2 regions of the Lachnospira hominis (ex Hitch et al. 2025) genome follow, and region 1 is predicted to be linked to the other one. Evidence: a T-box and tRNA genes for the amino acid it is inferred to sense, from the RefSeq annotation. Region 1 holds a T-box; the other holds one or more tRNA genes.
The links. A T-box is a leader RNA that pairs with one kind of tRNA and senses whether it is charged. The one in region 1 lies ahead of WMO38_RS01425 (valine--tRNA ligase), so its partner is inferred to be a tRNA-Val.
Positions count from the first base shown of each region.

Region 1 (11,355 bases):
ACAGGATGAATTTAATGGTGGACTTGTTGGAAGTCTGGGATATGATTTTATAAGATATACAGAAAATCTTCCGGATGATAATGAAGATGAGATTGGAATTGAGACAATCCAGCTTATGCTTGCTCTTAAATTCATTGCCATAGACCATATGGCAGAGACGGTTACGGCGGTCGTTCTTGACGAAGATAACGAAGAGGGAAAGAAAAGAGCACTTGCTGAGGCAGAAAAGCTTATTGATGAAGCGAGAACTCCTGAAAATGAAAATAAAAAGAGCTGTGAAATAAAAAATCATCACGATGGAGTGATAATAAAAAAGTCGGATACGCTTGAACAGTATTCTGAAAAAGTAAATAAAATAAAAGAATATATTAAGGAAGGTCATATTTTCCAGACAGTATTGTCACAAAGATGGACAATACAGACTAAACAGACAGGATTTGATTTGTATAAACAATTAAGAGTTCTTAATCCGTCACCGTATCTTTATTATTATAATTTCGGAAAATTTGAGATAATCGGAAGTTCACCGGAAATGATTGTAAAACAGACAGGTAACAATGTTTATACATGTCCTATTGCAGGAACGAGAAAAAGAGGAAAAACTAAAGAAGAGGATGAAGCATTGGAGCGAGAACTCCTTTCTGATGAAAAGGAAAAGGCAGAACATGTAATGCTTGTTGACCTTGCAAGAAACGATTGCGGAAGGGTATCGCAGATTGGCAGTGTCAAAGTTACAGAATTTATGAGAGTCCAGAGGTATTCACATGTAATGCATATTGTTTCACTTGTTGAGGGAAAAAAACACGGTTCATGTCATCCGCTTGATATGGTTTCCTCATTTTTACCGGCAGGAACATTAAGTGGTGCACCGAAAATCCGTGCAATGGAAATTATAGATGAATTAGAGACAGTAAGAAGAGGTCTTTATGGCGGTGCAACAGGATATCTTGCATTTGACGGAAATATGAATTTCTGTATAACAATCAGAACAATGATTAAAAAAGGCGATAAGGTATATCTTCAGGCAGGAGCCGGAATAGTTGCCGATTCGGTACCGGAAAACGAATATCAGGAATGCTGCAACAAAGTAATGGCACTTGCAAAAACGCTTGTTGAGGAGGAAAATTTATGATTTTGCTGATTGATAACTATGATTCATTTACATACAATCTTTATCAGTATATAGGTACATTTAATGATGATATAAAAGTTGTAAGGAATGATAAAATTACAATAGAAGAAATTGAAAAAATGAATCCAGAAAGAATCGTCATCTCTCCAGGACCTAAGAGCCCAAAAGAAGCCGGAATATGTCTTGATGTAATAAAAAAATTCGCACCGGCGATTCCGATTCTTGGCATATGTCTCGGACATCAGTGTATAGGTGAGGCGTTTGGAGCAACAATCGACCATGCAAAAAAGATATTTCACGGCAAGCAGTCGCTTGTCACACATACGGGAACAAGCGTGTTTACAGGAATTGATTCGCCTGTAAAGGTGGCAAGATATCATTCACTTGCAATAATACCTGAGACAGTTCCTGACTGCCTTTCGGTTATCGCAAAGACAGATGACGGTGAGATAATGGCTGTGAGACATAAAGAGTATAAAACAGTAGGTCTTCAGTTCCATCCTGAATCAATATATACAGAGCATGGCAAACGAATGATAGAAAACTTTGTAAATGACAGAATTTAAGCGGGAGGAAATGAAATGATTCTTGATGATATAGTAGCTGCAAAAAAGAAAAGACTTGTCCGGCATAAAGAAAATGTAAGTGAACAGGATATGAAAAATCTCGCATTAAATGAAAAACGCGTCCCGATAAGTTTTTATAATGCTTTAAAAAAGCAGGGGCTTTCAATTATAGGCGAATTTAAAAAGGCATCGCCAAGCCACGGAAAAATGAATAATAAAATTGAACTTACGGACAGAATAGACCAATATAATAATGCGGTTGATGCGATATCATGTCTCACTGAAGAAGATTATTTTCTCGGAAATACTGATTATCTTAAACAGATAAGAAAGATTACGAATCTTCCTATTATACGAAAAGATTTTATAATTGATGAATATCAGGTGTATGAGGCAAAAGTGATAGGGGCAGATGCAATACTTCTTATTGCTGCAATACTTGACGATGAAAAGTTCAAAGAATTATATGACCTGGCATACAGCCTTTCACTTGACGTTCTGTGTGAAGTTCATAACGAAGAGGAAATGCAAAGAATGATTAATCTCGGAGTTAAAATAATAGGAATTAACAACCGCAATCTAAAGACATTTGAAGTATCTTTGGATACAACAAAAAAACTCGCTTCATTAGCACCTGAAGGAACGGTTCTTGTATCCGAGAGCGGCGTTTTAGATGATGATGACATAAAAGTTTTGAAGGCAAGCGGTGCCGATGCACTTCTTATAGGAACAGCATTTATGGAAAACGAAAATCCAAAAGGACTCGCGTTGGAATGGAAGGCAATTTATGACGGGAATTAAAATATGCGGAATAAAATATGATGAGGATATTGGGATAATCAATGAATTAAAACCTGATTATGCCGGAATGGTGCTTTTCTTTGAAAAGAGCAAAAGAAATATTGCAATAGACAGGGCAGCAGAAATGATAAAAAAGCTTGATAAAAATATTCAAAAAACTGCTGTTGTTGTTTCACCCGACATAAATCAGATTAAAGCAATAACGGATGTGGGATTTGATTACATACAGATACACAAAGATATGCCTGATGATATTCTTGAAAAAATAACAATTCCGGTAATAAGGGCTGTCAATATGCCTGATGAAATTAACGGTGCAGAAACAGAAAGTAATTTTAATGATGAAATTGAAAAACTGATTAAAAATGACAAAATATATGGCATTCTTTTTGATGCCGGGGTGCCTGGAAGCGGAAAAACTTTCCGATGGCACCGCATAAATGGCATAAAAGAAAAAATAAAATACAGCGGAAAAAAATTTTTTCTTGCAGGCGGGCTTAATCCCGATAATGTAAAAGAGGCGGTATTACAGGTTAATCCTGATGTTGTCGATGTAAGTTCGGGTGTCGAAAAAGATACAGGTGCAGGAAAAGACAGAGAAAAAACAGAAAAATTCATAAAAAATATAAGGAAAGAGCAGGAGAAAAATTATGGATAAAAAAGATAACAGATATTATGGAGAATTTGGTGGACAGTATGTTTCTGAATCACTTATGAATACGCTTGATGAGCTTGAAAAAGCATTTGATGAGGCGATTAAGGACCCTGAATTTATTAAACAGTATAATTATTATCTCAAAGAGTATGTTGGAAGAGAAACACCTCTTTATTATGCAGAACGTCTCAGCGAAAAATATGGCCCGAAAATTTATTTGAAGAGAGAAGACTTAAATCATACGGGAGCTCATAAAATTAATAATGTAATAGGACAGATTCTTCTTGCAAAAAGAATGGGAAAAACAAAGGTTATAGCCGAGACAGGTGCAGGACAGCACGGCGTTGCGACAGCTACAGGTGCAGCACTTTTTAATATGGAATGTACAGTTTTTATGGGGGCTGAAGATATTGAGAGACAGAAGTTAAATGTATTCAGAATGGAAATGCTCGGTGCAAAAGTACAGCCTGTCACAAGTGGAAGTTCAACATTAAAGGATGCCACTAATGAGGCGATAAGAACATGGGCAGAAAGAGCAGAAGATACATTTTATATAATCGGTTCTGCCGTAGGTCCTCATCCATATCCTAAGATGGTAAAAGAATTCCAGCGTGTTATTTCAAAGGAAGCAAGAAAGCAGATTCTTGAAAAAGAAGGAAGACTTCCGGATGTTGTAATGGCATGTGTCGGCGGCGGTTCAAATTCTATCGGAATGTTTGCTGATTTTATAGATGATAAAGATGTGAAGCTTGTCGGAGTTGAGGCTGGCGGACTTGGAATTGAGACAGGAAAACATGCAAGTGCAATGGCACTTGGAGAAGTAGGAATTCTTCATGGAATGAAGACATATCTTTTACAGGATAAAGACGGTAATATTGAACTTGCACATTCAATTTCAGCAGGTCTTGATTATCCCGGTGTCGGACCGGAACATGCTTATCTTCGTGACAGCGGACGTGCACAGTATGTTTCTGTTACAGATGATGAGGCAATGCAGGCACTTCTTGAACTTTGTAAGCTTGAAGGAATAATTCCGGCTATTGAGAGTTCACATGCACTCGCGTATGCTATTAAAGCAGCAAAGACAATGGAAAAGGATAAAATAATTGTTGTATGCCTTTCAGGCCGCGGCGATAAAGATGTCAATACAGTACAAAGATACCTTAACGGAGAGGAGACAAACAAATAATGAACAGAATAGAATCAAGAATGAATTATTTAAAAGAAAATAATAAAAAGGCATTTATCACATATACGACAGCCGGATTTCCGGATATGAAAAAAACTAAAGAAATTATACTTGCACAGGAAGAAGCTGGAATTGATGTAATAGAGCTTGGAATTCCTTTTTCAGATCCTGTAGCTGACGGACCTGTAATTCAGGATGCTTCTGTAAAGGCAATTAATGCCGGTGCAAATCTTGAAAAAGTATTTGTTCTAATGAAAGAATTAAGAGATGAAAAATGTGAAGTTCCAATTCTTTTTATGATGTATTATAATACAGCATATCATTACGGACTTGATGCTTTTGTTAAGAAATGTGCCGAGTGCGGAGTTGACGGCCTTATCATTCCTGACCTGCCTTATGAGGAGCAGGATGAAATTCTTGCAATTATAGATAAAACTGAAAATGCACCTGTATTTATTGAGCTTGTTTCACCTGTTTCAAGAGGCAGAATTGCTAAAATTGTAAAACGCTCAAGAGGTTTTGTTTACTGCGTATCACAGATGGGTGTAACCGGTGGTGATGCACATGATTTTCATAAAAATCTTCATGATTATCTTGCAGAAGTTAAAAGACAGAGTGATGTTCCTGTAATGATGGGATTCGGAATAAAGACAGCAGCAGATGTAAAACCATTTGAAGATGTTATAGATGGTGCAATTGTCGGAAGCCGTTTCATTAAATTGCTTGAGGAGAGTAATTTCTCAACTGAAGCAGTAAAAGATTATATTAAAAAATTTAAGGAAGAGATGTAATAATGGTGACATTACTTGCTAAAAATGCTGTCCAGATAAAATGTGGTTTTGAAAATGCTATTATGACGGGAAATTATGAATGTGCATATGCACTGGGGGTGCTTTGTGCAATAAGCGGTCAGCAGCAGTATGAAAATTACGGAAATATAATAGAATTAAAGAAAAAAGTTTTCGACAATATGGGACAGTTTTCATCCGATGATAAAAAAATAAAAAGAATGGTTGAAATGCTTGAAGGCTATGAACCATCTGAACAAATGGACAATCAGATGGAAGAATTATACAGCTGCGGATTTAAAGACAAAAATGTATAAAAATTAACAAAAAAAATTATAGATGTTGACTTTAAAAGTTTAATAGAGTATATTTTGTTCATGTATTAAAAAAATATTAATTTAGAAAGTATAAGGTGAATGTTAATCTATGATAGCAATGGTAGAAGTGGCAGACATCAATAATGCTTATGGTAATCCGGTAGCAGAATTGGTACAGACTGCCTGCAGGTTTGACAGCCATATTACAGTTTCAAATAATGGCAAGTATATTAATGCTAAGAGTCTTATGGGTATGATGGCGTTTGGCTTAAAGAAGGGCATGCAGGTGGAAATTTCAGCTGACGGTGCAGATGAGACACAGGCAGTTGAAACTATAAAAAATTTTTTAGCATGTAAATAATGCTGGATGAGGAGGTAATCATAATGGGTAGAAAAGCATCTTACAGAAGGAATAATGTAAAGGAAGCAGTTAATGATGAGACTGCTGTGAAGAATGTTGAAACAGTAAAAGAAAAAGTTGAAGCTGTAAAAGATAAGGCGGAAGCTGTTGTTGAGGCTGTAAAAGAAAATGTAAAAGCTGAAGCAGTAAAGGCAGAAGCTGCTGTTACAGCAAAAGCAGAGACAGTAAAGTCTGCTGAAAAGAAAGAAACAGTAGAAGCAGAAGCTGAACAGCCAAAGCCAAGAAGAGGCAGACCTAAGAAATCAGAGACTACTGCAAAAGAGACAGCAGCAAAGGCAAAAACTCCGGTCAAGAAATCAGCTGGCAGATCTAAAAAGAGCACTGAAGCAAAGAAAGAATTTGTTATTCAGTTTGAGGGTAAATCAGTTAATCAGGCAGCAATTATTAAGCGTGTAGAAGCTGATTTAAAGGCACAGAACGTAATAGCAAAAGATATTAAGCTGTATGTTAAGCCTGAAGATAATAAATGCTATTATGTAGCTGATGAAAAAATAACAGGTGATGTTGAACTTTTTTAATAATTAAATAAATATTACATAAAAGGCGGGAGACGTATTGCTGTATATTTTATTTATATGCATCAGTCGTATATCCCGTTTTTTTATGCTTTTTAAATATGTTTTTTTAATATGTTAAAAATTTTCTTTTGAAAATTAATTAATAAAAGTGTATAATATATTACGAGGTATGAAATGCACGGGGATTGATTTGTTTACTTGTCAGAAACGGAGGAATAAAAATGTTTGAAGTAAATGATAAGGTTGTGTATGGAATAGTTGGTGTTTGTGAAGTTGAAGATATTGCAGCACCTCCTATAAAGGGAATTGAAGGAGATTATTATTTTTTACAGCCGGTATATGATGATAAAGGAATAATTTATTCTCCTGTAAATAGTACAAAAGTACAGATAAGAAGTATTATTTCAAAAAATGAATGTGAGAAAATTATTGAGAAGGCAAAAAACTGTGTGAAAGATGAATTACTTAATGAGAAACTTTCTCCGGCAAAGTACGATGAAATTGTAAAATCACAGGATATAGAGCAGCTTATGCATCTTGTAAGACATTTATATAATATTAAAAATGAGCGTGCAAAAGATTTAAGAAAAATGAAATCGGCAGACAGCAGGACTTTATCGCTTGCAAGAAAATTATTATATGGAGAGATTGCGGCAGCATCAGGAAAGGAACTGACAGAAGTTACACATGAGATGGACGCATATTTAGGCATATAGAATTAATGAATATTATTTTTTTATATTACATATATTTGCAATAAGATATTCTTGTGGTGAGCATATGTTTTCCAGTTTTGAATTTGCAAAAAAAAGAATTATTGTCAGAATGATTATATTATTTTTTTTAATTATGGCTATTGGTGCATTTATTATTATTGGATTTTTAACGAAAACGGATAATGTCAATGAATTAAAAAAAACGGATGCTTCAGGCGGCAATGATTATATGTATGACAGAATAGTTGCTATTACATTTGATGACGGACCGTGCAGCAGGACAACAAACAGACTGTTAGATGGGCTTAAAGAGAGAAATGTAAAAGCAACTTTTTTTCTTGTGGGCGAGAATGCAGAATCAAATGAGAAAGTTGTAAAGAGGATGTATGAGGAAGGGCATCTGATTGGAAATCATACATACTCGCATATAAAACTCGATGAATGTAATATTTCAAGTGCAGTTGGTGAAATAAATAAAACAAATGAAATTATAAAAAGTATAACAGGTGAAGATGTGAAATATATTAGACCGCCATATGGTGCATATAGTGACAAACTTCTTTCACATGTTAATATGACTCCTGTGTTGTGGAGTATAGACCCTGATGACTGGGCAACGACAGATACTGCATATGTTGTAAAAAATGTTGTGTATAAAGTTAAAAATGGTGATATTATTCTTTTACACGATATATATGATTCATCTGTGGAGGCGGCACTTGAAATAATAGACCGGTTATCATCGAAAGGATTCGTATTTGTGACAGTTGACCAGCTTATGCTGGATTAATAGTGTAACTTTTTTTGAAAAATGGTTGCTTTTTTTATTTGGTTAGATTATTATTAACTTAATAATGAAAAAATAAATGCAGTGAAAAAGAGGAGTAAGTCATTACTGCCAGAAGAGAGAGCTGTCCACAGGCTGGAAGGCAGCTTTGGAAATGTGTGGCTGAATGTAGCTTTGGAGCAGTATAGCTGAACTTAGAGTAAGCTATAACGGAGTTATTCACGTTAAAGAATATTAATAAGGATTGTACGATTTCCGCTTGATAATCAAAGCGGATTACGGCAATTGAACAAAGGTGGTACCGCGATTATTCGCCCTTTGCAAGGCATAAGCCCTGCAAAGGGCTTTTTTGTGCATATGTCGCAATAATATTTATGCGGACAATGAGAAAAAGGAGAATTTTATGAGCAAGGAATTAGAAAAGAATTATAATCCGTCTGAGATTGAGGACAGATTATATCAGAAGTGGCTTGATAAGAAATATTTTCATGCAGAAGTAGACAGAAGCAAGAAACCATTTACTATCGTTATGCCACCACCAAATATTACAGGTAAACTTCATATGGGACATGCACTTGATAACACAATGCAGGATATTCTTATCAGATTTAAGAGAATGCAGGGCTATGAAGCACTCTGGGTGCCCGGAACTGACCACGCAAGCATTTCAACAGAGGTAAAAGTTACAAATGCACTCAAAGAAGAAGGCATTGATAAGCATGAACTCGGAAGAGAAGGTTTCTTAAAGAGAACATGGGAATGGAAGAAAGAGTATGGCGGAACAATTACAAGCCAGCTTAGAAAAATTGGTTCTTCATGTGACTGGGACAGAGAGAGATTTACAATGGACGAGGGCTGTTCAAAGGCTGTCCAGACTGTATTTATCAATCTTTATAATAAGGGACTTATCTACAAAGGTTCAAGAATTGTAAACTGGTGTCCTGTATGTAATACATCTATTTCTGATGCGGAAGTTGAACATGAGGAGCAGGCTGGACATTTCTGGCATATTAATTATCCGGTTGTCGGCGAGGAGGGAAGATTTGTTGAAATTGCAACAACAAGACCTGAGACACTTCTTGGTGACTCTGCACTTGCTGTAAATCCTAAGGATGACAGATATAAGGATTTAATTGGAAAACAGGTACAGTTACCTCTCACAGACAGAACTATTCCTGTTATTGCAGATGAATATGTTGATATGGAATTTGGTACAGGCGTTGTTAAGATTACTCCTGCACACGACCCTAACGATTTTGAAGTGGGAAAGAGACATAATCTTCCTGAAATTAATATTTTAAATGATGATGCTACAATTAATAATCTCGGTGGAAAATATGCCGGAATGGACAGATACGAAGCAAGAAAGGCTATGGTCGCAGATCTTGATGCACTTGGACTTCTTGTAAAAGTAGAAGACCACGTTCACAATGTTGGTACACATGACAGATGTAAGACAACAGTTGAACCTATGATTAAACAGCAGTGGTTTGTAAAGATGGATGAACTTATCAAACCGGCAGTTGAAGGTGTAAAAAATGGCGATATTGAGCTTATGCCGGCATCTATGGATAAGACATATTTTAACTGGACAGACAATATCCGCGACTGGTGTATTTCAAGACAGTTATGGTGGGGACACAGAATTCCTGCATATTATTGTAAGGACTGCGGTGAGATGACAGTATCAGCTGAGAAAGTATGTACATGTCCTAAGTGTGGAAGCACTAATGTTGAACAGGATCCCGATACACTTGATACATGGTTTTCATCAGCACTCTGGCCATTCTCAACACTCGGCTGGCCTGAAAAGACAGAAGAACTTGATTATTTCTATCCTACAGATGTACTTGTAACAGGTTATGATATTATTTTCTTCTGGGTAATCAGAATGATTTTCTCAGGATATGAGCATATGGGCAAGAAGCCTTTCGGCAAAGTATTATTCCATGGTCTTGTAAGAGATTCACAGGGACGCAAGATGAGTAAGTCATTAGGCAATGGTATTGATCCACTTGAAGTTATCGAAAAGTATGGTGCAGATGCGTTAAGATATACGCTTATAACAGGTAATGCACCGGGTAACGATATGCGTTTTTATTGGGAAAGAGTTGAGGCAAGCCGTAACTTTGCCAATAAAGTATGGAATGCTTCTAGATTCATTATGATGAATGACCCTGATAATAAGATTAAGACAACAGATGAACAGCCGGATAATCTTACTGCAGCCGATAAGTGGATTTTATCAAAGATGAATCATCTTATTGCAGAAGTTACTGAAAATATGGAAAAATATGAGCTTGGTATTGCTGTTGCAAAACTTAACGATTTCATATGGGAAGAATTCTGCGACTGGTATATTGAGATGGTTAAGCCTCGTCTTTACAATGATGAAGATACAACAAAAAATGCAGCAATATGGACATTAAAGACTGTACTTATTGATGCTTTAAAGCTTCTTCATCCTTATATGCCATTCATTACAGAAGAGATTTTCTGCAATATCCAGGATGATGAGGAATCAATCATGATTTCAAGCTGGCCTGTATATGATGAAAAGTTCAATTTCCCTGATGAGGAAGTTGCAATACAGACAATAAAGGAAGCGGTAAGAAATATCCGTAATGTTCGTGCACAGATGAATGTTGCACCTAGCAGAAAAGCTAAGGTTTATGTTGTGTCAGAAGATGCTTTAATAAGAGATATATTTGAAAACGGCAGCGTGTTCTTTGCAACACTTGCATATGCAAGTGAAGTTGCAGTACAGAGCGATAAATCAGGTATACCTGATGATGCTGTGTCAGCAGTAATTCCGGGAGCTGTTCTTTATATTCCGTTTGCAGAACTTGTTGATATTGACAAAGAAATCGAGCGTTTAAAGAAAGAAGAAGGCAGATTAAACGGAGAAATCAAGCGTTGCGAAGGTATGCTTGGCAATGAAAAGTTTATATCAAAAGCACCACAGGCAAAGATTGATGAAGAAAAGGCAAAGCTTGAGAAGTATCAGCAGATGCTTGCACAGGTAAGAGAACGTTTACAGGCACTTACAAAGTAATATATGTAAAACGGCAATTTCACAAAGTTTGTCTTGCACATGATAATGTGCGGAAATGGAGGTTATTATGTCAGATATGCGAAGGATGCATTCAATACCTAATGGTCGTTATTCAATGGAGATGAGAAGCGGAAAGCTTCTCGATGTTGATGAAGGATTTACACAGCTTCTCGGTTATACTGATGAAGATATAAAAAATGGACTTATATTCAAACAGCTTATGCCTGATGTAGAATATAATGAAATAATTGCAGATTTGCGTGCCAAGTTTATAGAGAGCCGTTTTGCATGTTATCAGCATGAAATGGTGACAAAAGACGGAAAGGTTCTTGAGGTTGTTTCTTTTGTAAATATTCAGAATAAACTTTTGGAAGGACATCGTGTATTAGAGGTTGGAATGGCTGATATTA
Region 1 is NZ_JBBMES010000001.1:304,157-315,511, forward strand. It holds gene trpE (anthranilate synthase component I) at 1-1,132, shown strand, start outside; gene WMO38_RS01375 (anthranilate synthase component II) at 1,129-1,698, shown strand; gene trpC (indole-3-glycerol phosphate synthase TrpC) at 1,714-2,499, shown strand; gene WMO38_RS01385 (phosphoribosylanthranilate isomerase) at 2,486-3,157, shown strand; gene trpB (tryptophan synthase subunit beta) at 3,150-4,343, shown strand; gene trpA (tryptophan synthase subunit alpha) at 4,343-5,134, shown strand; gene WMO38_RS01400 (DUF3837 domain-containing protein) at 5,137-5,448, shown strand; gene WMO38_RS01405 (HPr family phosphocarrier protein) at 5,558-5,809, shown strand; gene WMO38_RS01410 (DUF6465 family protein) at 5,833-6,387, shown strand; gene WMO38_RS01415 (CarD family transcriptional regulator) at 6,609-7,103, shown strand; gene WMO38_RS01420 (polysaccharide deacetylase family protein) at 7,168-7,893, shown strand; T-box leader at 7,966-8,212, shown strand; gene WMO38_RS01425 (valine--tRNA ligase) at 8,294-10,945, shown strand; gene WMO38_RS01430 (PAS domain S-box protein) at 11,013-11,355, shown strand, end outside.

Region 2 (21,685 bases), on a different contig from region 1:
TTTTTGTTTTCCGGGCTTATGATAACACTTATTTGCAGATTCACAGTTTTTTCAGAATATGAATATACGCAGGGGATGTATCTTGGAGTGCATATTCCGCCGGAAGAAAAAGGTAGTGAGATAGTCAGGCCATTCATGGAAAAAGAGGTAAAAAGACAGAAGATATTCCAGAATATTAACATGCTGTTATCGGTTTTATTGTGCATACCGGTCTTTTTCTGGGAAGCTGCGTCGGTTATAATATGGACGGTATGGATGTGTACATATATGATAGGATACATGTACATTCTTAATTCGGCACACCGCAGATTATATAAAATAAAGATTCAGAACGGGTGGATAAATAAGAACACTCAGATGATTTATGTGGATACATCGCTTTCGGCAGATGAACGCAGTTTAAAGTCAAATAACAGATATCACATTATTACGATTGCTTCAGAATTTATAATGACAATCCCGTTTATGATTAATAAATCATACAGCAGAAGTGAAGGTTTGATTTTCGCATTAGCTGCAATATCAATTTCTTTAACATGTATGATTTTAAATATATATGTTAATAAAAGAAATACCACGGTTTATAGCGAAGATACCGATATAAACAAGGCCGTTATGAATCTGTCAAGGAAGTATTTCAATGAGGGCTTTATATCATTAAGCGTGTGCAATGCCGCAGCATTTCTGTTATTTACAATATTGTATATGATAAACAGGGAAGTATCTTTTATGTCGATGATGCTGTATATAACTATTCAGACACTTTCAACAATATTTCTTGTGGCGGCGTATCTGATTCTGATAAAAAAGAAAAAAGAACTTCTGTCATCAGATATGAAACCAGTTTATGTAGATGATGATGAATATTGGAAAACAGGATATTATTATAATCCGAATGATAATCATATTCTTGTGAAGAATCGTATGTTTGATGGTAATTATTCATTCAATCTGGCTAATCCCAAAGCAAGATTTATATGCGGCGGACTTTATATAGTTATAATAACAGCTGTAGTGTTTACGCTGGTTGTGTTGCTTCCGTTTTCTAATGTGAAGTTGAATGTGGATATTTCATCAGAAAAAATGAAAGTATCGGCAGCAGGCTACAAATATCAGGTGGACGCAGATAATATAGAGACTATTGAATTGCTTGATAAATTGCCCGGTGAAAGTTTTTACCGCGTAAACGGAGGTTCAACTGATACGTATGATATAGGTTATTATAAAGGTTCTGATACAGGAAAGTGTATGCTTTTCATATTTGACGGATATGAACCCATCCTTAAAATAACAGGTGGTGGAAAAATTGTATTTTTAAATTCAAAAAATGAAGGAGAAGTACAAGACTGGTATGAACAGATAAAAAAGATACGGAATGATATTGATATGAAAGAATAAAAGGCTGATTTTTGGCGAAACAAAAAATACCGCAGACACATTTAATGTCTGCGGTGAAAATAATTCAATATGTTATGTTTAGCATATTACAGTTTGTAATCAACATCAGGGTTTATGGTGAGTGCAACACCGGTTTCAAATGTACCTTTACCGTTTTCGGCAAAAAGTGAAAATAATGTTCCTGTAAAAGTCATTGTACGTGTACCCTCCGTGCTGAGTCCGGCATTAAGTCCCGAACCGATTTCATGGCAGGCAATTTTTGCATTGAGATTCGTTGTATCAGCAAGGGCATAAGAAAAAGTATATTTTTCGCGGTCAGTATCTATTTTTACAAGAAGATTGAGATTTTCATCTTCTTTAGATATAGGAATATGTGCAAGTTCTGCACCCATGTCGTGTATATGTTTATAAAATCCGACATATTTTCCATTTTCATCGCTGCCAACATATATTTCATAGTGATAATCGTTGTTATAGTAGGCAGCAACACCGAATCGTTTTGCTGTACTGTCTTTTATTTTTAATACAGCTTTAAGTGATGTTGTAAATTCCGGCTGCTTAAATGAAAGAACAGTCGGGGATTTACCTGGTTCATTCAATGTTATATCAGTACCTTTAAGTGTGAGACATCCGTTTTTACTGTCATAAATATAATGAGACATATCAGGATTTCTTGTGAACTGCAGGCGTTTGTCAAGAGTATCATTGTGGAAGTCAATATTGACGCTGTGGTCTGCATGTAAAAATGGTCTGCCTGTTGCATCGTCTGTTATTGTATTAGCAATTGTCTCCGGCTCATTTATGCCCGGAAGAGGTGCATCCATTACAAGCTCAATAGTTCCGTTTCCGTTGTATCCGACAACAGGCCATCCGTCTTCATTCCATGTGACAGGTGCAAGAAAGGTTTCACGGCCGAGATTGTGAAGAAGTGCATGGCTGAAGCGTCTTATTCCGAGGAATACAAGCCACCAGTTTCCGTTTGCATCTTCAACAAGGTCAGCATGTCCGGTAGCCTGAATTTCGGATTTTTTATACTCTTTATGAGAAATAATAGGATTGTGTGGACATGGGGTATAAGGACCGAATACATTTTTTGAACGCTGTATTGTTTCGCGGTGAGCATATTCTGTTCCGCCTTCCGCAATCATCAGGTAATACCAGCCGTCTTTTTTGTAGATATGTGGACCTTCTGCACATTGACCGCCGCAGCCAGTGCTTATAAGGTGCTTGTCAGAAAGAATTTCGCCCGTCATCGGATTGATTTTAAATGCAACAATACCTCTTACACCGTTAAGATTACCGGTTGAACAGTAATAACAGCAGTCATCATCATCCCAGAAAAGTGATGGGTCTATACCACCCTGGTCAATCCATGCAGGGTCGGACCAGTCTTTGTTTATATCGTCTGTATGAACAACAAAGTTTCCTTTATCGGTAACATTAGTTGTTATCATATAAAACATTCCTTTGTGGTACCTTATTGTAGGTGCATATATACCACCGGAATTGCGGCAGCCTTCAAGTTCAAGCTGCGAACGTCTGTTAAGGCAGTATCCGGTAAGTTCCCAGTTTACAAGATTGCGGCTGTGATATATCGGTACACCGGGGAAGAATTCAAATGTTGAATTAACAAGATAAAAATCATCGCCAACGCGGCAGATGCTTGGGTCGGGATTGTATCCCGGAATAACAGGGTTTTTAAAAAGCATAATCTTATCACCTCAGAAAAAATATTGTATACAAAATAAAAATTAAAGTACAGTTATATAAAAATACATTTAATAACTTATCTGTAGAATATATTTATTTAAAGATAAATTCAAGGTAAAAGTGTGTCATAAATTATTTAATTTACAGAAAAACTTTTGACAAATCTGATACATAAATTTTGTATGTAACGTGTATGACGCTTATTTTTAATCAGAAATAATTTAATATATGAAGTGCATGGCTGCAAAGTAGTTTACTTGAAATAGCAGTTTATGTATGTTACAATGGCAAAAGCAATAAATTTAATATACGAAAGGCGGATTTGAGCATGAATGACAGATACCAGACACCTCTTGCGGAAAGATATGCGAGCAAAGAAATGCAGTATATTTTTTCGCCTGATATGAAGTTTAAGACATGGAGAAAACTTTGGATTGCACTGGCTGAGACAGAAAAGGAACTCGGACTTGATATTACAGACGAGCAGATTGAGGAACTCAAGGCTAACAAAGACAATATCAATTACGAAGATGCAAAAAAGCGTGAAAAAGAAGTAAGACATGATGTAATGTCACACGTATATGCATATGGACTTCAGTGTCCTAAGGCAAAAGGAATTATCCATCTTGGAGCAACTTCATGTTATGTTGGTGATAATACAGATATTATTGTTATGACAGAGGCATTGAAGCTTGTTCGTAAAAAACTTATAAATGTAATCGGTGAACTTTCTAAGTTTGCAGATAAATATAAGGCACTTCCTACACTTGCATTTACACATTTCCAGCCGGCACAGCCGACAACAGTAGGCAAGCGTGCAACACTCTGGCTTAATGAACTTGTTATGGATTTAGAGGATGTTGATTATATACTTTCAACAATGAAGCTTTTAGGATGTAAAGGTACAACAGGTACACAGGCCTCTTTCCTTGAATTGTTCAATGGAGATCATACGAAAATCCGTCAGATAGATGGAAAGATTGCACAAAAGATGGGATTTGACAAGTGTGTTCCTGTATCAGGACAGACATATTCAAGAAAAGTAGATACAAGAGTTCTCAATGTACTTGCAGGAATTGCAGCGAGTGCACATAAGTTCTCTAACGATATCAGACTTTTACAGCACTTAAAAGAAGTTGAGGAACCATTTGAAAAATCACAGATTGGTTCATCAGCTATGGCTTATAAACGTAATCCGATGAGAAGCGAAAGAATGGCATCACTTGCAGATTTTGTAATTGCAGATGCACTTAATCCGGCTATCGTATCATCAACACAGTGGTTTGAGAGAACGCTTGATGATTCAGCAAATAAGAGAATGTCAGTTCCGGAAGGATTCCTCGCAGTTGATGGTATTCTTGATTTATATCTTAATGTTGTTGACGGACTTGTTGTATACGAGAAGGTTATTAACAGAAGACTTATGTCAGAACTTCCATTTATGGCAACAGAAAATATTATGATGGACGCAGTTAAGGCCGGCGGAGACAGACAGGAACTCCACGAAAGAATCCGTGAGCTTTCTATGGAAGCAGGAAAGAGAGTTAAGCAAGAAGGTCTTGAAAATAATCTTCTTGAACTTATTGCGGCAGATCCAATGTTTGGTGTAACACTTGATGAACTTAAAGCTAAACTTGATCCTTCAAAGTATGTAGGACGTTCAAAAGAGCAGGTTGAAGAATATCTTGCAGAAATTATCAATCCTATTCTTGATGCTAATAAAGAAGAACTCGGAATGACAGCTGAGATTAATGTTTAATATATACATATTCTCATAGCATATGATTTTGCCGGACGCAGTTTACGTCCGGCAAAATTAATTTTACAAAGTGAGGTTAATTGTGGATAATAAAAATAAGACAGACAAGGGACTTTTGGGAAATGAGAAAATAGAAGAAGCTGTTGCAGCACTTCAGCAGGAAACAACGCAGGAAATGCTTGCACACACACTTACCGTAATTAGACGCCGCATGAGAGAAGCCGGTCAGCTGATAGTAGCAGTAGAGCCATCGATGGGAGATAACAATCTTAATATACAGTCAGTTAAGACGGACGACGGAAAATGCTGGTGGATGGCGTTTACAAGTTTTGATGAAGAATTAAAAGGCAGTGGCAGTGTAATGTCAACATTTATGGCAGACATAGAAAAAATGTTCGAGTCAGCTATAAATGCAGAAGGAATAGAAGGCATAATAATTAATCCATGGAATCGTACAATTATGCTTGATAAGGAACTTATACGTATAGTTCTCGGATAATCCGTCAGAAGAAGATTTGACAAATAAAGACAGGAATTATAAAAGCATGAATTTGGTCCCGGCTGCCGTGAAAAAAGAACCCAAAATCGAAAAATGAAAAAAATTGAAAAAAGTTTAAAATAATGCTTGACAACCTCGGATTTATATATTACAATAGCAAAGCAAGTTCGCGAGAGCAAGCAAAGCAAACCGCTTGTACGGAGTGCATGACATGGGATCTTAGCTCAGCTGGGAGAGCATCTGCCTTACAAGCAGAGGGTCACAGGTTCGAGCCCTGTAGGTCCCATAGTTACTTAATTTAATATGGCGAGATAGCTCAGTTGGCTAGAGCACACGGTTCATACCCGTGGTGTCGTGGGTTCAAATCCCTCTCTCGCTACTAATTTAAAAAGAGTTCAGGCGGCTGCCTGAGCTCTTTTTGCTATAGTTCATTTTATGTCAGCACATGTGCTGCAAAGTTCAGATGTTGTATGTGATATAAAGTTGTAAAGCTATAAAGTTCAGATATTGCTTGTAAAATAAATAAAAATATGTTTTACTTAAAAAAGGTATGTGAAATAATAAAAGATGTTTGTAAATAAAGGAGGAAGCGGGCACATGAGAGTTGGAATGGGTTATGACGTTCATAAGTTGGTTGAGGGTAGAAAGCTCATACTTGGTGGTGTTGATATTCCTTATGAAAAAGGACTCCTTGGACATTCAGATGCGGATGTGCTTCTTCATGCGATTATGGATGCACTTCTCGGAGCTGCGGCACTTGGTGATATAGGAAAGCATTTTCCTGATACAGACGACAAGTACAAAGGTATTTCAAGTCTTGAATTGTTAAAAGAAGTTGGAAGACTTTTAAATGAGAATAATTATATAATAGAAAATATAGATGCAACAATTATTGCACAGCGTCCTAAGATGCTTCCTCATATACAGAAGATGAGAGAGAATATTGCGGGCGTTCTTGGAATACAATTAAATCAGATAAATGTAAAAGCTACAACCGAAGAAGGTCTTGGATTTACAGGAAGCGGTGAGGGCATATCTTCTCAGGCAATATGTGCTTTGACATCAGTGTCAAATTATATATATGGTGAGGCGGATATGAAAAACTGTTGTTCCGGATGTAATGGATGCACTAAGTATCAAGAATAGTAAATCAGATTAAAATCGGGAGCAGATATGAAATTTATAAATTTTGTAAAACAGGAAATAGCAGTAATAAAGGACAGAGACCCTGCCATTAAATCAACGATGGAGGTGTTTCTTTATCCAAGTTTTAAAGCTATATTAAAATACAGAAAGGCACATAAGCTTTTCCTGAAAAAACATTATTATCGTGCAAGAAGAATATCACAAAAAACGGCAAGACAGACCGGTATCGAAATTCATCCGGGAGCACAGATTGGTGAAGGACTTTTCATTGACCACGGACATGGTGTGGTAATAGGTGAAACAGCAATCATTGGTGATAATGTAACACTTTATCAGGGTGTTACACTCGGTGGTACAGGAAAAGAGCAGGGAAAAAGACATCCTACAGTTGGTAATAATGTAATGATTGGAGCAGGAGCGAAAGTATTAGGTTCTGTTACAATTGGAAATAACTGCAAGATAGGTGCCGGTTCAGTTGTTTTAAAAGATGTTCCGGATAATGCGACGGTTGTCGGTGTGCCTGGAAGAATAGTAGTTCTTAACGATGTCAGGGTTGCTGATGCAAATGATTTGGATCAGGTTGATTTACCGGATCCAGTAATGAATGACATTGATGAATTAAAAACAGAGAATGATGAACTTAAAGAAAGAATTATACAGCTTGAAGATAAACTTAATGAGTGTAGAAAAGCTAACAGCAAATAACTAAGATGTTTAGTGAAAAAATGTCATGATGGAAATGTCATATAAAATTTAGGAGGAAAATATGAAGATTTATAATACACTTACAAAGAAAAAAGAAGAATTTGAACCTCTTGAAAAAAATAAGGTAAAAATGTATGTCTGCGGACCTACAGTTTATAATCTTATCCATATCGGTAACGCAAGACCGATGATTTGCTTTGATACAGTAAGAAGATATCTTGAATATAAAGGATATGAAGTGAATTATGTATCTAATTTTACGGATGTTGATGATAAAATTATAAAGAAAGCCAATGAAGAAGGCGTTTCAGCAGAAGAAATTTCAACACGTTACATTGCTGAGTGTAAAAAAGATATGGAAGGCATGAATATCAAGCCTGCTACAACACATCCTCTTGCTACACAGGAAATCGGTGGCATGATTGATATGATTCAGACACTTATTGACAAGGGATATGCTTACAATGTCAATGGTACTGTATATTACAGAACAAGAAAGTTTGAAGGATATGGCAAGCTATCAAAGAAAAATATTGATGACCTTGAGGCAGGACACAGAGATATAAAGGTTGCAGGAGAGGACGAAAAAGAAGATCCGCTTGATTTCGTACTCTGGAAACCTAAAAAAGAAGGTGAACCTTCATGGCCGTCACCTTGGAGCGACGGAAGACCGGGCTGGCATATTGAATGTTCAGTTATGGCAAAGAAATATCTTGCAGATGAGATAGATATCCATGCAGGTGGTGAAGATCTTATATTTCCTCACCATGAAAATGAGATTGCACAGTCAGAAGCTGCAAACGGAGTACAATTCGCAAAATACTGGATGCACAATGCATTTTTAAATATTGACAATAAGAAAATGTCAAAGTCACTCGGTAATTTCTTTACAGTGCGTGACATAAGCAAAGAATATGACCTTCAGGTATTAAGATTTTTCATGCTCTCTGCACATTACCGCAATCCTATTAATTTCAGCCATGATTTGATGGAATCAGCAAAAAACGGACTTGAAAGAATTGTTACAGCAGTAGCTAATCTCAAGCATTTATCTGAAAATGCAAAAGAAGGCAGCATGGCAGCAGATGAAGCAGAAAAGATTGCATCACTTAAAGAGATGTATGATAAGTTTGAACAGGCAATGGATGATGATTTTAACACAGCAGATGCCATTTCTGCAGTTTTTGAAATTGTAAAATTTGCCAACTCAAACAGCAGTGCTGAAAATACAAAGGAATATATAGATACACTCGTAAAGAAAATTACAACACTTACAGATGTTTTAGGACTTAAAGTAGAGAAAAAAGAAGAAATTCTTGATGAGGATATTGAGAAATTTATTGCAGAGCGTCAGCAGGCAAGAAAAGACAGAAACTTTGCCCGTGCAGATGAAATCCGTGATGAACTTCTTGCAAAAGGAATTGTACTTGAAGATACAAGAGAAGGTGTAAGATGGAAGAGAGCCTGACACAAAATCTCACTGAGAGTATAAAAAATGTGCTTGGATTAAAGGAAATTTCTCCGGCACAGCTTTCACCGCTTGTTCTTGCATACATCGGGGACAGCATATTTGACCTTGTCATAAAAACGTATCTTTTAGATACAAAGGGAAATATGCAGGTTAATAAACTTAACCGTTTTGCAAGTAATATTGTAAAGGCACAGTCACAGTCAGAAATGATAGGGATTATAGAGCCGCTGTTAAGCCCGGCGGAAGAAGCGGTATACAAAAGAGGACGTAATGCAAAATCATATACATCAGCAAAAAATGCTTCAATATCAGATTACAGAAGAGCTACAGGTTTTGAGGCTCTTATGGGATATCTGTACCTTGAAGGTGAGTATGAGCGTATGATACAGCTTATAAAAGCGGGGCTGGATAAAGAAAAATAGAATTCTTTCTGCAAAATATTAAGAATTTTATCCGCATAATAGGGAGGATTTATGAGATATAAAGAATTCACAATAGAAGGACGTAATTCGGTGCTTGAAGCATTTCGTTCCGGAAAAACAATTGATAAGCTTTTTGTGCTTGATGGCTGTCAGGATGGTCCTGTAAAAAGCATTATAAGAGAAGCTAAAAAGACAGATACTATAATTAATTTTGTGGATAAGGAACGTCTTGACAGGCTTGCCGGAACAGGACACCATCAGGGTGTTGTTGCACAGGCGGCAGCATATGAATATGCAGAAGTTGAAGATATATTAAAGGCTGCAAAAGATAAAGGCGAGGCTCCGTTTATATTTATTCTGGATGAAATAGAAGACCCTCATAATCTTGGTGCTATAATAAGAACGGCCAATCAGGCAGGTGCACATGGTGTAATTATACCAAAAAGAAGAGCTGTAGGACTTACGGCTACAGTTGCAAAGACATCTGCGGGTGCAATTAACTATACACCTGTTGCAAAAGTGACAAATATTTCAAAGACAATAGAAGATTTGAAAAAACAGGGAATGTGGTTTGTGTGTGCAGATATGGATGGAACAACAATGTACGACCTTAATCTCACAGGACCTATAGGGCTTGTAATAGGTAATGAAGGAAGCGGCGTTGGCAGGCTTGTAAAGGAAAAATGTGATTTTGTTGCATCTATACCTATGAAAGGTGATATTGATTCACTTAATGCTTCAGTTGCCGCCGGAGTGCTGGCTTATGAAATAGTACGACAGAGAATGACAAAATAATGCCGCAGCAGATTTATGGAGGCTGAATTGGATTTCAATAAATGCAGTGATGAAACATTGATTGATATATACCGCAAAGGTGACGAAGCGGCAATAGAAGTTCTATTTGAACGGTATAAAGACATAGTCAGAAAAAAGGCAAAAGCCATGTATCTGGCAGGAGGCGACAGTGATGACCTCATTCAGGAGGGAATGATTGGACTTTATAAAGCTGTCAGGGATTATGATGATACAAAGGAGGCTGCGTTTAAGACATTTGCAAGCATGTGCATTAACCGCCAGCTTATCAATGCCGTGACAGTTTCAAACAGAAAGAAAAATATGCCGTTAAACACATATGTGTCGTTCGATATGCCGGCATATCCTGATGAAGATAATGAAACACGGCTTGTTGATATTTTAAAACCTGAATCAGAGCAGAATCCTGAAAAATTATTTATAGACAGGGAGTACAGTGATTCATTCAAAAAAAAGTTGTTTGACAGGCTTAGCAGCTTTGAAAAACAGGTATTGCAGCTGTATATGGAAGATAATGATTACAGGCAGATTGCAATGCTTTTGGGAAAAACTCCAAAATCAATAGATAATGCCATTCAAAGGATAAGAGCTAAGGCAAACAGCATATCTTGACAAAAGATAAAAGCTGTAATAATATAGATTTTGTCTTGCTGATGTAGCTCAGTGGCAGAGCACTTCATTGGTAATGAAGAGGTCAGGGGTCCAATTCCCCCCATCAGCTTTCAGACGGAAACTTTTCTGAAGTATTTTTTAGGACGTTTTACAAAATATACCGCCATATCGGATTGATTTTCCGGTGTGGCGGTATTTTGGCATATGCAGGCAGATGAAGTGGAACGATTAATTTATTTGAATATATTGAACTTATTTGATTACAGCAGCCTGATAAAAGAATTTCTGGTAATAATCAGTAAATTCATCTATTGTATGTGTTACAATTCCATAGGTCGGGTCGGCAAAAGTTACCGTCCTGTCTGTAAGGTTGTATCCGGATAGAACAACACAGTGTTCATATGACGGCCATGAGAAATACTCTCCGTCAGAAAGGGGAACTTCGCGGTAAGTGATGTCTTTTACAGAATAATCGTATGAAGTCCACACAATAACCGGATTGCCTGCGGCAACATATTCAAAAAGTGAATGTACAGATGAGTAACTTATTACATGAGCCGTCAAATTTGAATTATTATTTTTTAAAAATGAATTTGCTGCAGTTACAATAGCTGGTGCAAAACATCCGCTTCCGTGTTCGTCCCATGGTGAACCGAGAAAATAATCTATAAAGCATCCGGCATCAGCGGTATCACGCATCGGCAGGTAATTGGTTGCAAGAATCTCTTTGTCAACATTAAAGCCGTAAAAATGAAGAACCTCGGCGAGCGATGTTATCTCACATCCTGTAGGAAGATCGGGTTCCTGGCTGATGAAAGGAACATCTAGCTGCATTTTTGATGGGATGTTCCGGCTGCTTTCGGCCGCGGTTGTGTATTCGTGTTTATCAGAGTATACATAATCAAAATCCTGTGATGAAGTTTCTGACGTGGCAGATACAACAACAGAGGCATCGTTTTTATTTTTATCTTTTGATGAATCCAGATACATAGTAACAACAAAAATAAGAGCTGCGACTGATGAAATCAGGATTATGATTTTTAAAATATTTTTTTTGGCTTTTTTCACTTACAAAAATCTCCAATTCAAGTATATAGAATGATTAGAAAAATATATTTATTTTCATTATATACATAATAATGATTGATTGCAAATCCAAAGATGTGGTATTATACTAAAGTGTGGTTGTAAAACCCGGATTTAAGTATATATATGCAGGCTGATATAGATAAATATCAGCGGAATGGAGGAAATATGGTAAAAGCTATCGTTGGCGCTAACTGGGGTGACGAAGGTAAAGGTAAGATTACAGATATGCTTGCTGAGGAATCTGATATTATTGTAAGATTTCAGGGAGGAAGTAATGCAGGACATACCATTATCAATGAATACGGTAAATTCGCACTTCATCTTCTGCCATCAGGCGTTTTCTATAATCATACAACAAGTATTATTGGCAACGGCGTTGCTCTTAATATTCCATACCTTATCAAGGAATTAAAGAGCCTTACGGACAGAAATGTACCTATGCCTAAGATTCTTGTATCAGACAGGGCACAGATTCTTATGCCTTATCATGTTGATTTTGATACATATGAGGAGGCAAGACTTGCAGGAAAGTCATTTGGTTCAACAAAGTCAGGCATAGCACCATTCTATTCAGATAAATATGCAAAAATCGGATTCCAGGTATGTGAATTATTTGGAAATGAGGATGAACTTAAAGATAAAATAGCTAACGTATGCACACTCAAAAATGTTATGCTTGAGCATTTATATCATAAGCCGCTTCTCAATCCGGATGAGATATTTAATACTTTAATGGAGTACAAGGAAATGATAGCTCCATATGTGACAGACACATCTGCATATCTTAATAAAGCATTAAAAGAAGGAAAGAAGATTCTTCTTGAGGGTCAGCTCGGTTCACTCAAAGACCCTGACCACGGAATTTATCCAATGGTTACATCATCTTCAACACTTGCTCCTTATGGTGCAATCGGAGCTGGTGTTCCGGCTGCATCAATTCAGGATGTTGTCACGGTAGTTAAAGCATATTCATCAGCAGTTGGTGCCGGTGCATTTGTAAGTGAAATATTTGGAGACGAAGCAGACGAACTTAGAAGACGCGGCGGTGACGGCGGCGAGTTCGGTGCTACAACAGGTCGTCCTAGAAGAATGGGATGGTTTGATGCAGTTGCAACACGTTACGGTGTAAGAATGCAGGGTACAACAGAAGTTGCTCTTACAGTAATAGATGTACTTGGATATCTTGATGAGATTCCAATGTGTGTAGGATATGAAATTGACGGTAAAGTTACAAAAGATTTCCCTACAACACCACAGCTTGAGAAAGCAAAGCCGGTATGGAAAGTGATGCCGGGCTGGAAATGTGATATTCGTGGAATAACAAAGTACGAAGATTTACCAGAGGCATGCAGAAACTATATTGAGGCAATTGAAGATGAAATCGAAGCACCAATTACAATGGTTTCAAATGGTCCTGGAAGACATGAGATTATTCACAGAGAAAGCAGTTATTCTAAATAATCTGATAAGATAAAAGACAGGTGTCAGCTGTCGGAAACTGTGCATTGACAGACGACGGCCGGTGTCATAAAAATAAGACAGCGTTGATAATAAGTCAACGCTGTCTTGAATTATCTTTTTGACAGATATCTGTATACAAGCATCATTGCGTATATTACAATGGGGAATACGATATCTGTAAATATAAGCCCTTTAAAAAGCGTTCTTGCGGTCTGCGTGTCGATAAAAGCAGTTATAAGTGTGACAATTATCAGGACACCCCACAAAATAACAGCGGTAAGGGCAACACCTCGTTTTACTTTTTTCATATTTATTAACCTTTCCGTGATATGAATTAATCATTATCAATTTATATAATAATAGCATAGAAAATAATAATATAAAAGACTTTATATATTAAATATAATTATAGGAGAAAAACAATGGTAAAGAGTGTATTGGAATATCTCGAGAATTCAGCAGCAAGATTTCCTGATAAAAAGGCAGTCGCTGATGACAAAAGCAGCATGACATATTCAGAACTTGTAAATAATGCACGGAATATTGCGGCAGGACTTCTTCCTTACACAGAAAGAAGACAGGCAGTTCCTGTATACATGGACAAGAGCTGTCATACGCTTGCTCTTTTTATGGGAGCTGTAATGGCAGGATGTTTTTATGTCTGCCTTGATCCAAGCCAGCCGGCAGAAAGAATCAATATGATTCTTGAGACGCTTGAGGCGAAACTTATGGTCGTTGATGAAAAATCAGCAAAGAAGCAGGCGAAGCTTGGTTTTGATGGCCCTGTTCTTAATATTGACGAGCTTATGACACATGAAGTGACAGAAGAAGAGAACGAAAAACTTGCACAGATAAGAAGTGAAGCTTTAGATATTGACCCGTTGTATTCAATATTTACATCAGGCTCAACAGGTGTTCCTAAGGGGGTTATAGTAAATCACCGTTCAGTCATAGACTTTATAGATTGCTTTACAGATACATTTAACATCAGTGAAAATGATATAATTGGCAATCAGGCACCATTTGATTTTGACGTATCAGTAAAAGATATTTATTCAACATTAAAATGCGGTGCAACAATCCAGATTATACCTAAACAATTATTTTCATTTCCTACAAAACTTCTTGATTATCTTGATGACAATAATGTTACAACACTTGTATGGGCTGTTTCGGCATTGTGTATAGTTACAACTTTAAATGGCTTTGAGTACAAGGTTCCGTCAAAGATTAATAAAGTAATTTTCTCAGGTGAAGTTATGCCGATAAAACATCTTAATCTCTGGAGAAAAGCATATCCGGATGCGATGTTTGTTAATGTATACGGACCTACAGAAATCACATGTAACTGCACATATTATATAGTTGACAGGGAGTACGAACTTGACGAGACACTTCCTATGGGTAAAGCATTTCCTAATGAGAGAGTATTCCTGCTTGATGATGACGATAATATTATCACTGAATCACAGCCGGGTACAACAGGTGAAATTTGTGTTTCAGGAACAGCAGTGACAATGGGTTACTATAACAATCCGGAAAAGACAGATGCAGCATTTGTTCAGAATCCTCTTAATAACAAATATAATGAAATAATATATAGAACGGGCGACTTAGGATATTATAACAATGACGGTCTTATGTGCTTTTCATCAAGAAAAGATTTCCAGATTAAGCATATGGGACACAGAATAGAGCTTGGTGAAATTGATATGGCAATCAACGCAGTGGATGATGTCGTAAGAGCATGCTGCATATTCCATCAGGACGCAAATAAGATTCTTGGATTCTATGAGGGAGCTGCAGATAAAAAGACTATTACACATGTTCTTATGCAGAAACTTCCAAAGTTCATGATTCCACAGGAATTTATCCAGGTAGAATCCATGCCTATAACAAAGAATGGTAAGATTGACAGAAAACTTCTTCTTGAAAATTATATCGGAGGCGAAAATGCTTAGTATAGAAAAAATAACACAGCTTGCAAAAGAAAATTCAACACCGCTTTATATATTTGATAAAGATGAGCTTGCAGACAGAATTTCATCAATAAAGAGAATAGTAGGAGATGGCGTCACAATATGTTATGCCATGAAGGCAAATCCGTTTCTGCTCGATGCGGCAAAAAAGCTTAATGTGAAATTTGAGGTGTGTTCACCGGGCGAATTTTCAATATGTGAGCGTGAAAATATTAATATGTCGGACATAGTTCTTTCCGGTGTCAACAAGGAAAAACATGATATAGAACATGTCATGGACGACTGCGGCGGTGTAGGAATGTATACAGTTGAGTCAGTAAGCCAGTTTGAACTTCTCAATGAATGTGCGGCAAAAAGAAATATTACAATACCTGTTCTTTTAAGAGTTACAAGTGGCAACCAGTTCGGACTTGACGAAGCTGAGGTTGAAAGACTCGTCTCACACAGAGAAAACTATCCTAATATTGATATACACGGAATCCAGTGTTATACAGGTACGCAGAAAAAGAAAATTGACCATATCACAAAAGAACTTGAGTGGCTTGACGGAATATGTGATATGTTAAAAGAAAAATATGGTTTTAATGCAAGGGAGCTTGAATATGGACCTGGACTTCCTGTTTCATATTTTGGCGAAGATGCTTTCAATAATTCGTATGATATGTTAAAAGAGTTTGCCGAGTATCTCAAACCGCTTAAAAGTAAATACAAGATAACACTTGAGATGGGTAGATATATTGCCGCAACATGCGGAGTATATGTGTCATCAGTTGCTGATACAAAGACTAACAAGGGCCAGAACTACTGTATAATTGATGGTGGAATTAACCACGTTAATTACTATGGACAGACAATGGCAATGAAAGTTCCGGCTTATACATTTGTGAAAGCCGACGGCACAGCTGCGGCAGGCTATGGTGCGAAAGATTACGGCACAGAACCTGAAAAATGGACAATATGTGGTTCACTGTGTACAGTTGCTGATGTAATTGTAAAAAATCTTCCAATAGGAAAGCCGGAATCAGGCGATATGATTATTTTTTATAACATCGGTGCATATTCTGTTACAGAGGGAATTTATCTGTTCCTGAGCAGAAAAATGCCTAAGATTATAGCATACAGCGAAAAAGAAGGAACGAGTTTATACCGTGATTTCAAATTTTCGGATAAGATTAATTCGAGAGAAGATCTTATTTAATAGATTATTAATATATAATTCACTTTCATTTTTCAAAAATGTGCTTGACTAACACAGGAAGATGTTATATTTTAAATTCGATATACTAAAGGGGTAAATATAAAACCCTGTTTGGTCGATATAATTTAGTGAAAGAAAGGTCAGGATTTTTATAATGGATCAGTTAATGGACATTTTGACAGAAGTTAATGCAGACGTAGATTTTGAAACATGTGATACACTTATCGATGATGGTATTCTCGATTCTTTTGATATCGTATCAATCGTTGGTGAGCTTAATGACACATTTGATATTGAGATTACACCTGTTGACATTGTTCCTGAGAATTTTAATTCTGCAGAGGCAATGTGGGAGATGATTCAGAGACTTCAGGATAACTAGGATATGCATTAACGTGACATGAGGCAGATAATGCCGCCGTATTTGTTTATGACAAGGAGGAATTGATATGTCAGGTTTTAATTTGTATACTTCTAATTCTATTTCAACTTTATTTTCTTCATTGGGAAACAGAAGTAATGGAAGCACAATATTTTCCGGGCTTGATTATTCAACATTATCAAGCATCCATAATGGCTCATATAAAAAGCTTCTTAATGCTTATTATAATAAAACAGGCAACAAAGATGCTGTTTCAAGCATAACAGCAGGAAAGACTGATGTTAAGAAAACAGATACCAATGCTGTAAGTACACGTAATAATGCATCTAATGTGAGCGAAGATATTGATACATTAAATAAGAGCGATTTATGGAAACAAAAGGAAATAAAAGCTGAGGATGGCAGCAAGACAAAGGAATATGATAAAGATGCCATTTATAAGGCAGTTTCATCATATGTAAAAGATTACAATCTTCTTGTTGACAGTACAGGTAATTCTGAGAGTTCCTCAGTTTTAAGAACAGCATCAAGTATGGTTAATTATACTAAAGCTAATAAATCGGTGCTTGCTTCAATGGGCATTTCGATTGGTGCTGATAATAAGTTGAGCATTGATGAGAAGACATTTAAAGGTTCATCAATGGCAGCAGTTAAATCTGCATTTACCGGAGCCGGTTCATATGGAAAGAGCGTTCAGGCGAGTGCATCAATGATTTATGGCTCTGCGGCAGCACAGGTTGCCAAACAGTCAGGAACAGGATTGTATTCATCAGGAGCATCATATTCATATGTGAATGGTTCTATTTATAACAGTTATTTTTAAATAAAAACAGCGAGAGGAAGCAAAAGACATGGCTTTACTTGAAACTTGGAGAAAGTTAGCATACGAGACAGAGATGAACCAGAATCAGGCAACACAGTTCTGGGGTAACTATTTTAACCTTGAAAAAGGAATTTATGAGCAGATTCTTTCAACACCGGACGAACCTGTATCAGGAACAGTTAAAGAACTTGCAGAGAAATTTAATGTTGAAGTTTTAATTATGACAGGATTTCTTGACGGAATCAATGACAGCTTAAAGAATCCTAATCCAATTGAGACAATGGAAGAGGATACACAGGTAAATCTTGATTACGATAAGGAAAAACTCTATTACAACATGGTTGGTGCAAAAGCTGACTGGTTATATGAACTTCCACAGTGGGATAATCTTTTAGATGAAGCAAAGAGAAAAGAGCTTTACAAGAAGCAGAAACTCTCTGGTACAGTTATCAAAGGAAAGAAGATTGGCAGAAATGAGCCATGTCCATGTGGAAGCGGCAAGAAATATAAGAACTGCTGCGGTAAGAACGCATAACCCACGATGTCTTGGTAAGATAAAAGACGGTGCAGGATTTATTCCCTCACCGTCTTTTTAAGTGTTTTGAAATATTTAACAATGTAAAATACTAATGAAATTATGCCAATAAATGTAATTATAAGAAGGCACAGATATAATGGAAGACTGTAATGATACTGGCTTATCATTATCGTTGATGTATGTGATGACAATCCTGAATAATTCCAGTTTAAGTCAATAGCCATATATTCGAGCAGTGGTTTAAGATAAGTATCATTTTTCTTTAAAACGGCTTTGAATGAGACATCATCAAGTGATACAGGAATGTCATTATCTTTATTAAAATATTTTGTGGAAATAAGATAAATTGTACATCTGTCATCAGCAAGAGTGTAATAGTAATGTCCTTTTACACGGTCATGGTCAAGATAATCATATCCTGTATAATATAAAGTATCTGCGTCAACATTGACATATCTGGCTCCGGACAGATAACAGTCGTCAATATTATCAGATGAACTGTATGACTGTGGTTTGAAGCTTTTGAAAAGCGATATATGCATGCAGGCTGATATGGTGATAAGTACAAATAAAAATAAGAATACAGCAGCCTGAATCTGGTGGTTAAATAAAATTGACTTTAGTTTCTTTAGTTTCATAGAACGTTCCCTGTTAATAAAGTTATATATAAAATTATTATATAATAAATTAAAATTTAAAGAAATAGGGAAAAGGTAATTTAATAAACATTGCTTTTTTTCAGAAAAATTGTTACATTATATAGATAAGATGAAAATGTGGCGGGAGTCAGTAAGAACGGAGAAAATTATGGAAGCTTATACAGGATTTGCTTATGTATATGATGAATATATGGATAATATTCCATATGATGAGTGGAGTGAATATCTGATTGAACTTTTAAAAGAAAATGGTATAGAGAAAGGACAGTGTATCGCAGAACTTGGATGTGGAACAGGAACAGTTACGAGAATACTTGACAGTAACGGATATGACTGTATCGGGATAGATTTGTCAGAAGATATGCTGGCAATTGCCTCAGAAAAGACATATGACAATGATCAGGAGATAATATATACACATCAGGACATGCGGGATTTTGCACTTCCTTATACAGTTGATGCCATGGTAAGCATCGGCGATTCAATGAACTATATTACAACAGCCGATGATTTGAAAAGTGTTTTTGAATGTGTATATAACGGACTTGAAGAAGGCGGAGTATTTATATTTGATTTAAAGACAATACATTTTTTCAGAGATATATTAAGTGATAATACATATGCCCAGAACAGAGATGATTCAGCATTTATATGGGATAATTGTTACGAAGAAAAAACGCGTAATAATATATACAATCTTGCAGTTTTTGTATTAAATGAAGACGGAGCTTTTGACAGATATGAAGAAAATCACTGCCAGCACGGTTTTACAATGGAAGAAGTGCTTTCATCAGCAGAGGCGGCAGGACTTACATGCACTGCCACATATGATGCATTTTCACACGATGCACCAAAAGATGACAGCGAAAGATTATATTTTGTATTTAAGCGTTAAAATGGAAAATAAAGATGTATAATCGGAGGAATAAGAATGAATGATTATATTGTAAGAGGAATTGCAGCAGGTGGACAGATTCGGGTGTTTGCAGCAACAACCAGAAATGTCGTTGAGACGGCAAGACAGCACCATGAGATGAGCCCGATTGCTACTGTTGCACTTGGAAGACTTCTCACAGGCGGTGCGATGATGGGAACTATGATGAAAAACGACTCAGATGTCGTTACAATACAGATTAAAGGTAATGGTCCAATCGGTGCGATGACGGTTACTGCTGATTCAAAAGGAAGAGTAAAGGGATTTGTTGCCAATCCACAGGTAATGCTTCCGTTAAAAGACGGAAAACTTGATATTGCGGGTGCGTTGGGACTTGGCGTGTTAAGTGTTATAAAGGATATCGGATTAAGAGAGCCTTATGTTGGAGATACAATACTTGTTACAAGTGAGATTGCAGACGACCTGACATATTATTTTGCAACAAGCGAGCAGGTGCCTTCATCAGTAGGTCTTGGTGTCCTCATGAATAAGGACAATACAGTCGAACAGGCGGGTGGATTTATAATCCAGCTTATGCCGGATGCAAAGGAAGAGACTATAGAAAAGCTTGAAGCACGTATAAAAGAAGTAAAGTCGGTAACACAGCTTCTTGAAGAGGGAATGACCCCGGAGGAAATACTTGAGCATATTCTCGGGGATATGGGGCTTGAGATTCTGGATAAGACGCCTACAGAATTCTATTGCAACTGTTCAAAAGAGAGAGTTGCAATGGCAATCATGAGTGTCGGCAAAGATGAGATTGACCAGATGATAGAAGAAGGCAATCCTATAGAAGTCAAGTGTCATTTCTGTAATACAGCATATAATTTCAGCATAGATGACTTAAAACATTTACGGGAACTTTGTGAGAAGAGAAGATGAAAAATATAATATTTATCGGAATGCCGGGCAGCGGAAAGAGCACACTTGGTGTAGTTCTTGCAAAAAAGCTCGGATACAGTTTTATAGATTCTGATCTTGTAATTCAGGAAAAATACGGTACAACACTTGAAAGAATTATTGAAAAATATGGTGACGATGGATTTATCAAAATAGAAAATGATGTCAATTGTACAATAAACGCAGAACATGCAGTTATTGCAACAGGTGGAAGTGCCGTGTACGGAGAAACGGCAATGGAGCATTTTAAAGATATCGGAACTGTTATATATCTTGAGGTTGACGAGATTGAGCTGGAAGAGCGAGTAGGAAGCCTTAAAGAACGTGGCGTTGTATCAAATGGAAAGACAACAATTGATGAGATATTTGAAGACAGAAAAAATCTGTATCGTAAATATGCCGATATTACACTTAATCTTAATGGAAAAAGCATAAGAGAGTCAGTTGATGACATTTATGATAATCTTATTAACAAAGACAGCAATTATTAATACATTGCAACAAAAACAAATTTGTTTTATACTTAACTAACTTTATAGCAGGAGGAAAAAATCAAATGGAAAATGAAGCTGTTTCAAAAAATTTCATAGAGCAGATTATTGATAAAGATATTGCGGAGGGACATTGCAAAAAGGTTATTACAAGATTTCCACCTGAACCTAACGGATATCTTCATATAGGTCATGCAAAGTCAATACTTTTAAATTATGGACTTTCACAGGAATATGGCGGACAGTTTAATTTAAGATTTGATGATACAAATCCGACAAAAGAAAAGGTTGAATTTGTAGATTCGATTAAGCGTGATGTAGAGTGGCTCGGTGCAAAGTGGCATGGAGATGTTTTATTTGCATCAGATTATTTTGATAGAATGTATGAGGCTGCAGTAAAGCTTATCCGCAAAGGGAAAGCATATGTGTGTGACCTTACACCTGAACAGATAAGAGAGTACAGAGGAACACTTACTGAACCTGGCAAGGAAAGTCCTTACAGAAACCGTTCGGTTGAAGAGAACCTTGAACTTTTTGAAAATATGAAAAATGGAATGTATGCAGACGGAGAGAAAGTGCTTCGTGCAAAGATTGATATGGCAGCAGCCAATATCAACATGAGAGACCCTATTATTTACAGAGTTGCACATATTTCACATCATAGAACAGGTGATAAATGGTGCATTTATCCTATGT
Region 2 is NZ_JBBMES010000002.1:189,243-210,927, forward strand. It holds gene WMO38_RS02870 (hypothetical protein) at 1-1,398, shown strand, start outside; gene WMO38_RS02875 (glycoside hydrolase family 43 protein) at 1,485-3,107, opposite strand; gene purB (adenylosuccinate lyase) at 3,431-4,867, shown strand; gene WMO38_RS02885 (SseB family protein) at 4,950-5,366, shown strand; tRNA gene WMO38_RS02890 (tRNA-Val) at 5,580-5,652, shown strand; tRNA gene WMO38_RS02895 (tRNA-Met) at 5,672-5,745, shown strand; gene ispF (2-C-methyl-D-erythritol 2,4-cyclodiphosphate synthase) at 5,964-6,512, shown strand; gene epsC (serine O-acetyltransferase EpsC) at 6,540-7,217, shown strand; gene cysS (cysteine--tRNA ligase) at 7,279-8,685, shown strand; gene WMO38_RS02915 (Mini-ribonuclease 3) at 8,670-9,110, shown strand; gene rlmB (23S rRNA (guanosine(2251)-2'-O)-methyltransferase RlmB) at 9,162-9,905, shown strand; gene WMO38_RS02925 (RNA polymerase factor sigma-70) at 9,933-10,535, shown strand; tRNA gene WMO38_RS02930 (tRNA-Thr) at 10,573-10,644, shown strand; gene WMO38_RS02935 (C39 family peptidase) at 10,788-11,603, opposite strand; gene WMO38_RS02940 (adenylosuccinate synthase) at 11,790-13,085, shown strand; gene WMO38_RS02945 (hypothetical protein) at 13,196-13,393, opposite strand; gene WMO38_RS02950 (amino acid adenylation domain-containing protein) at 13,508-15,046, shown strand; gene WMO38_RS02955 (diaminopimelate decarboxylase family protein) at 15,039-16,262, shown strand; gene WMO38_RS02960 (phosphopantetheine-binding protein) at 16,417-16,644, shown strand; gene WMO38_RS02965 (hypothetical protein) at 16,712-17,467, shown strand; gene WMO38_RS02970 (SEC-C metal-binding domain-containing protein) at 17,496-18,002, shown strand; gene WMO38_RS02975 (hypothetical protein) at 18,041-18,643, opposite strand; gene WMO38_RS02980 (class I SAM-dependent DNA methyltransferase) at 18,813-19,559, shown strand; gene hslO (Hsp33 family molecular chaperone HslO) at 19,596-20,480, shown strand; gene WMO38_RS02990 (shikimate kinase) at 20,477-20,989, shown strand; gene WMO38_RS02995 (glutamine--tRNA ligase/YqeY domain fusion protein) at 21,055-21,685, shown strand, end outside.
Region 2: it has a tRNA-Val gene. The T-box ahead of WMO38_RS01425 (valine--tRNA ligase) is inferred to sense a tRNA for this amino acid. The anticodon was not compared.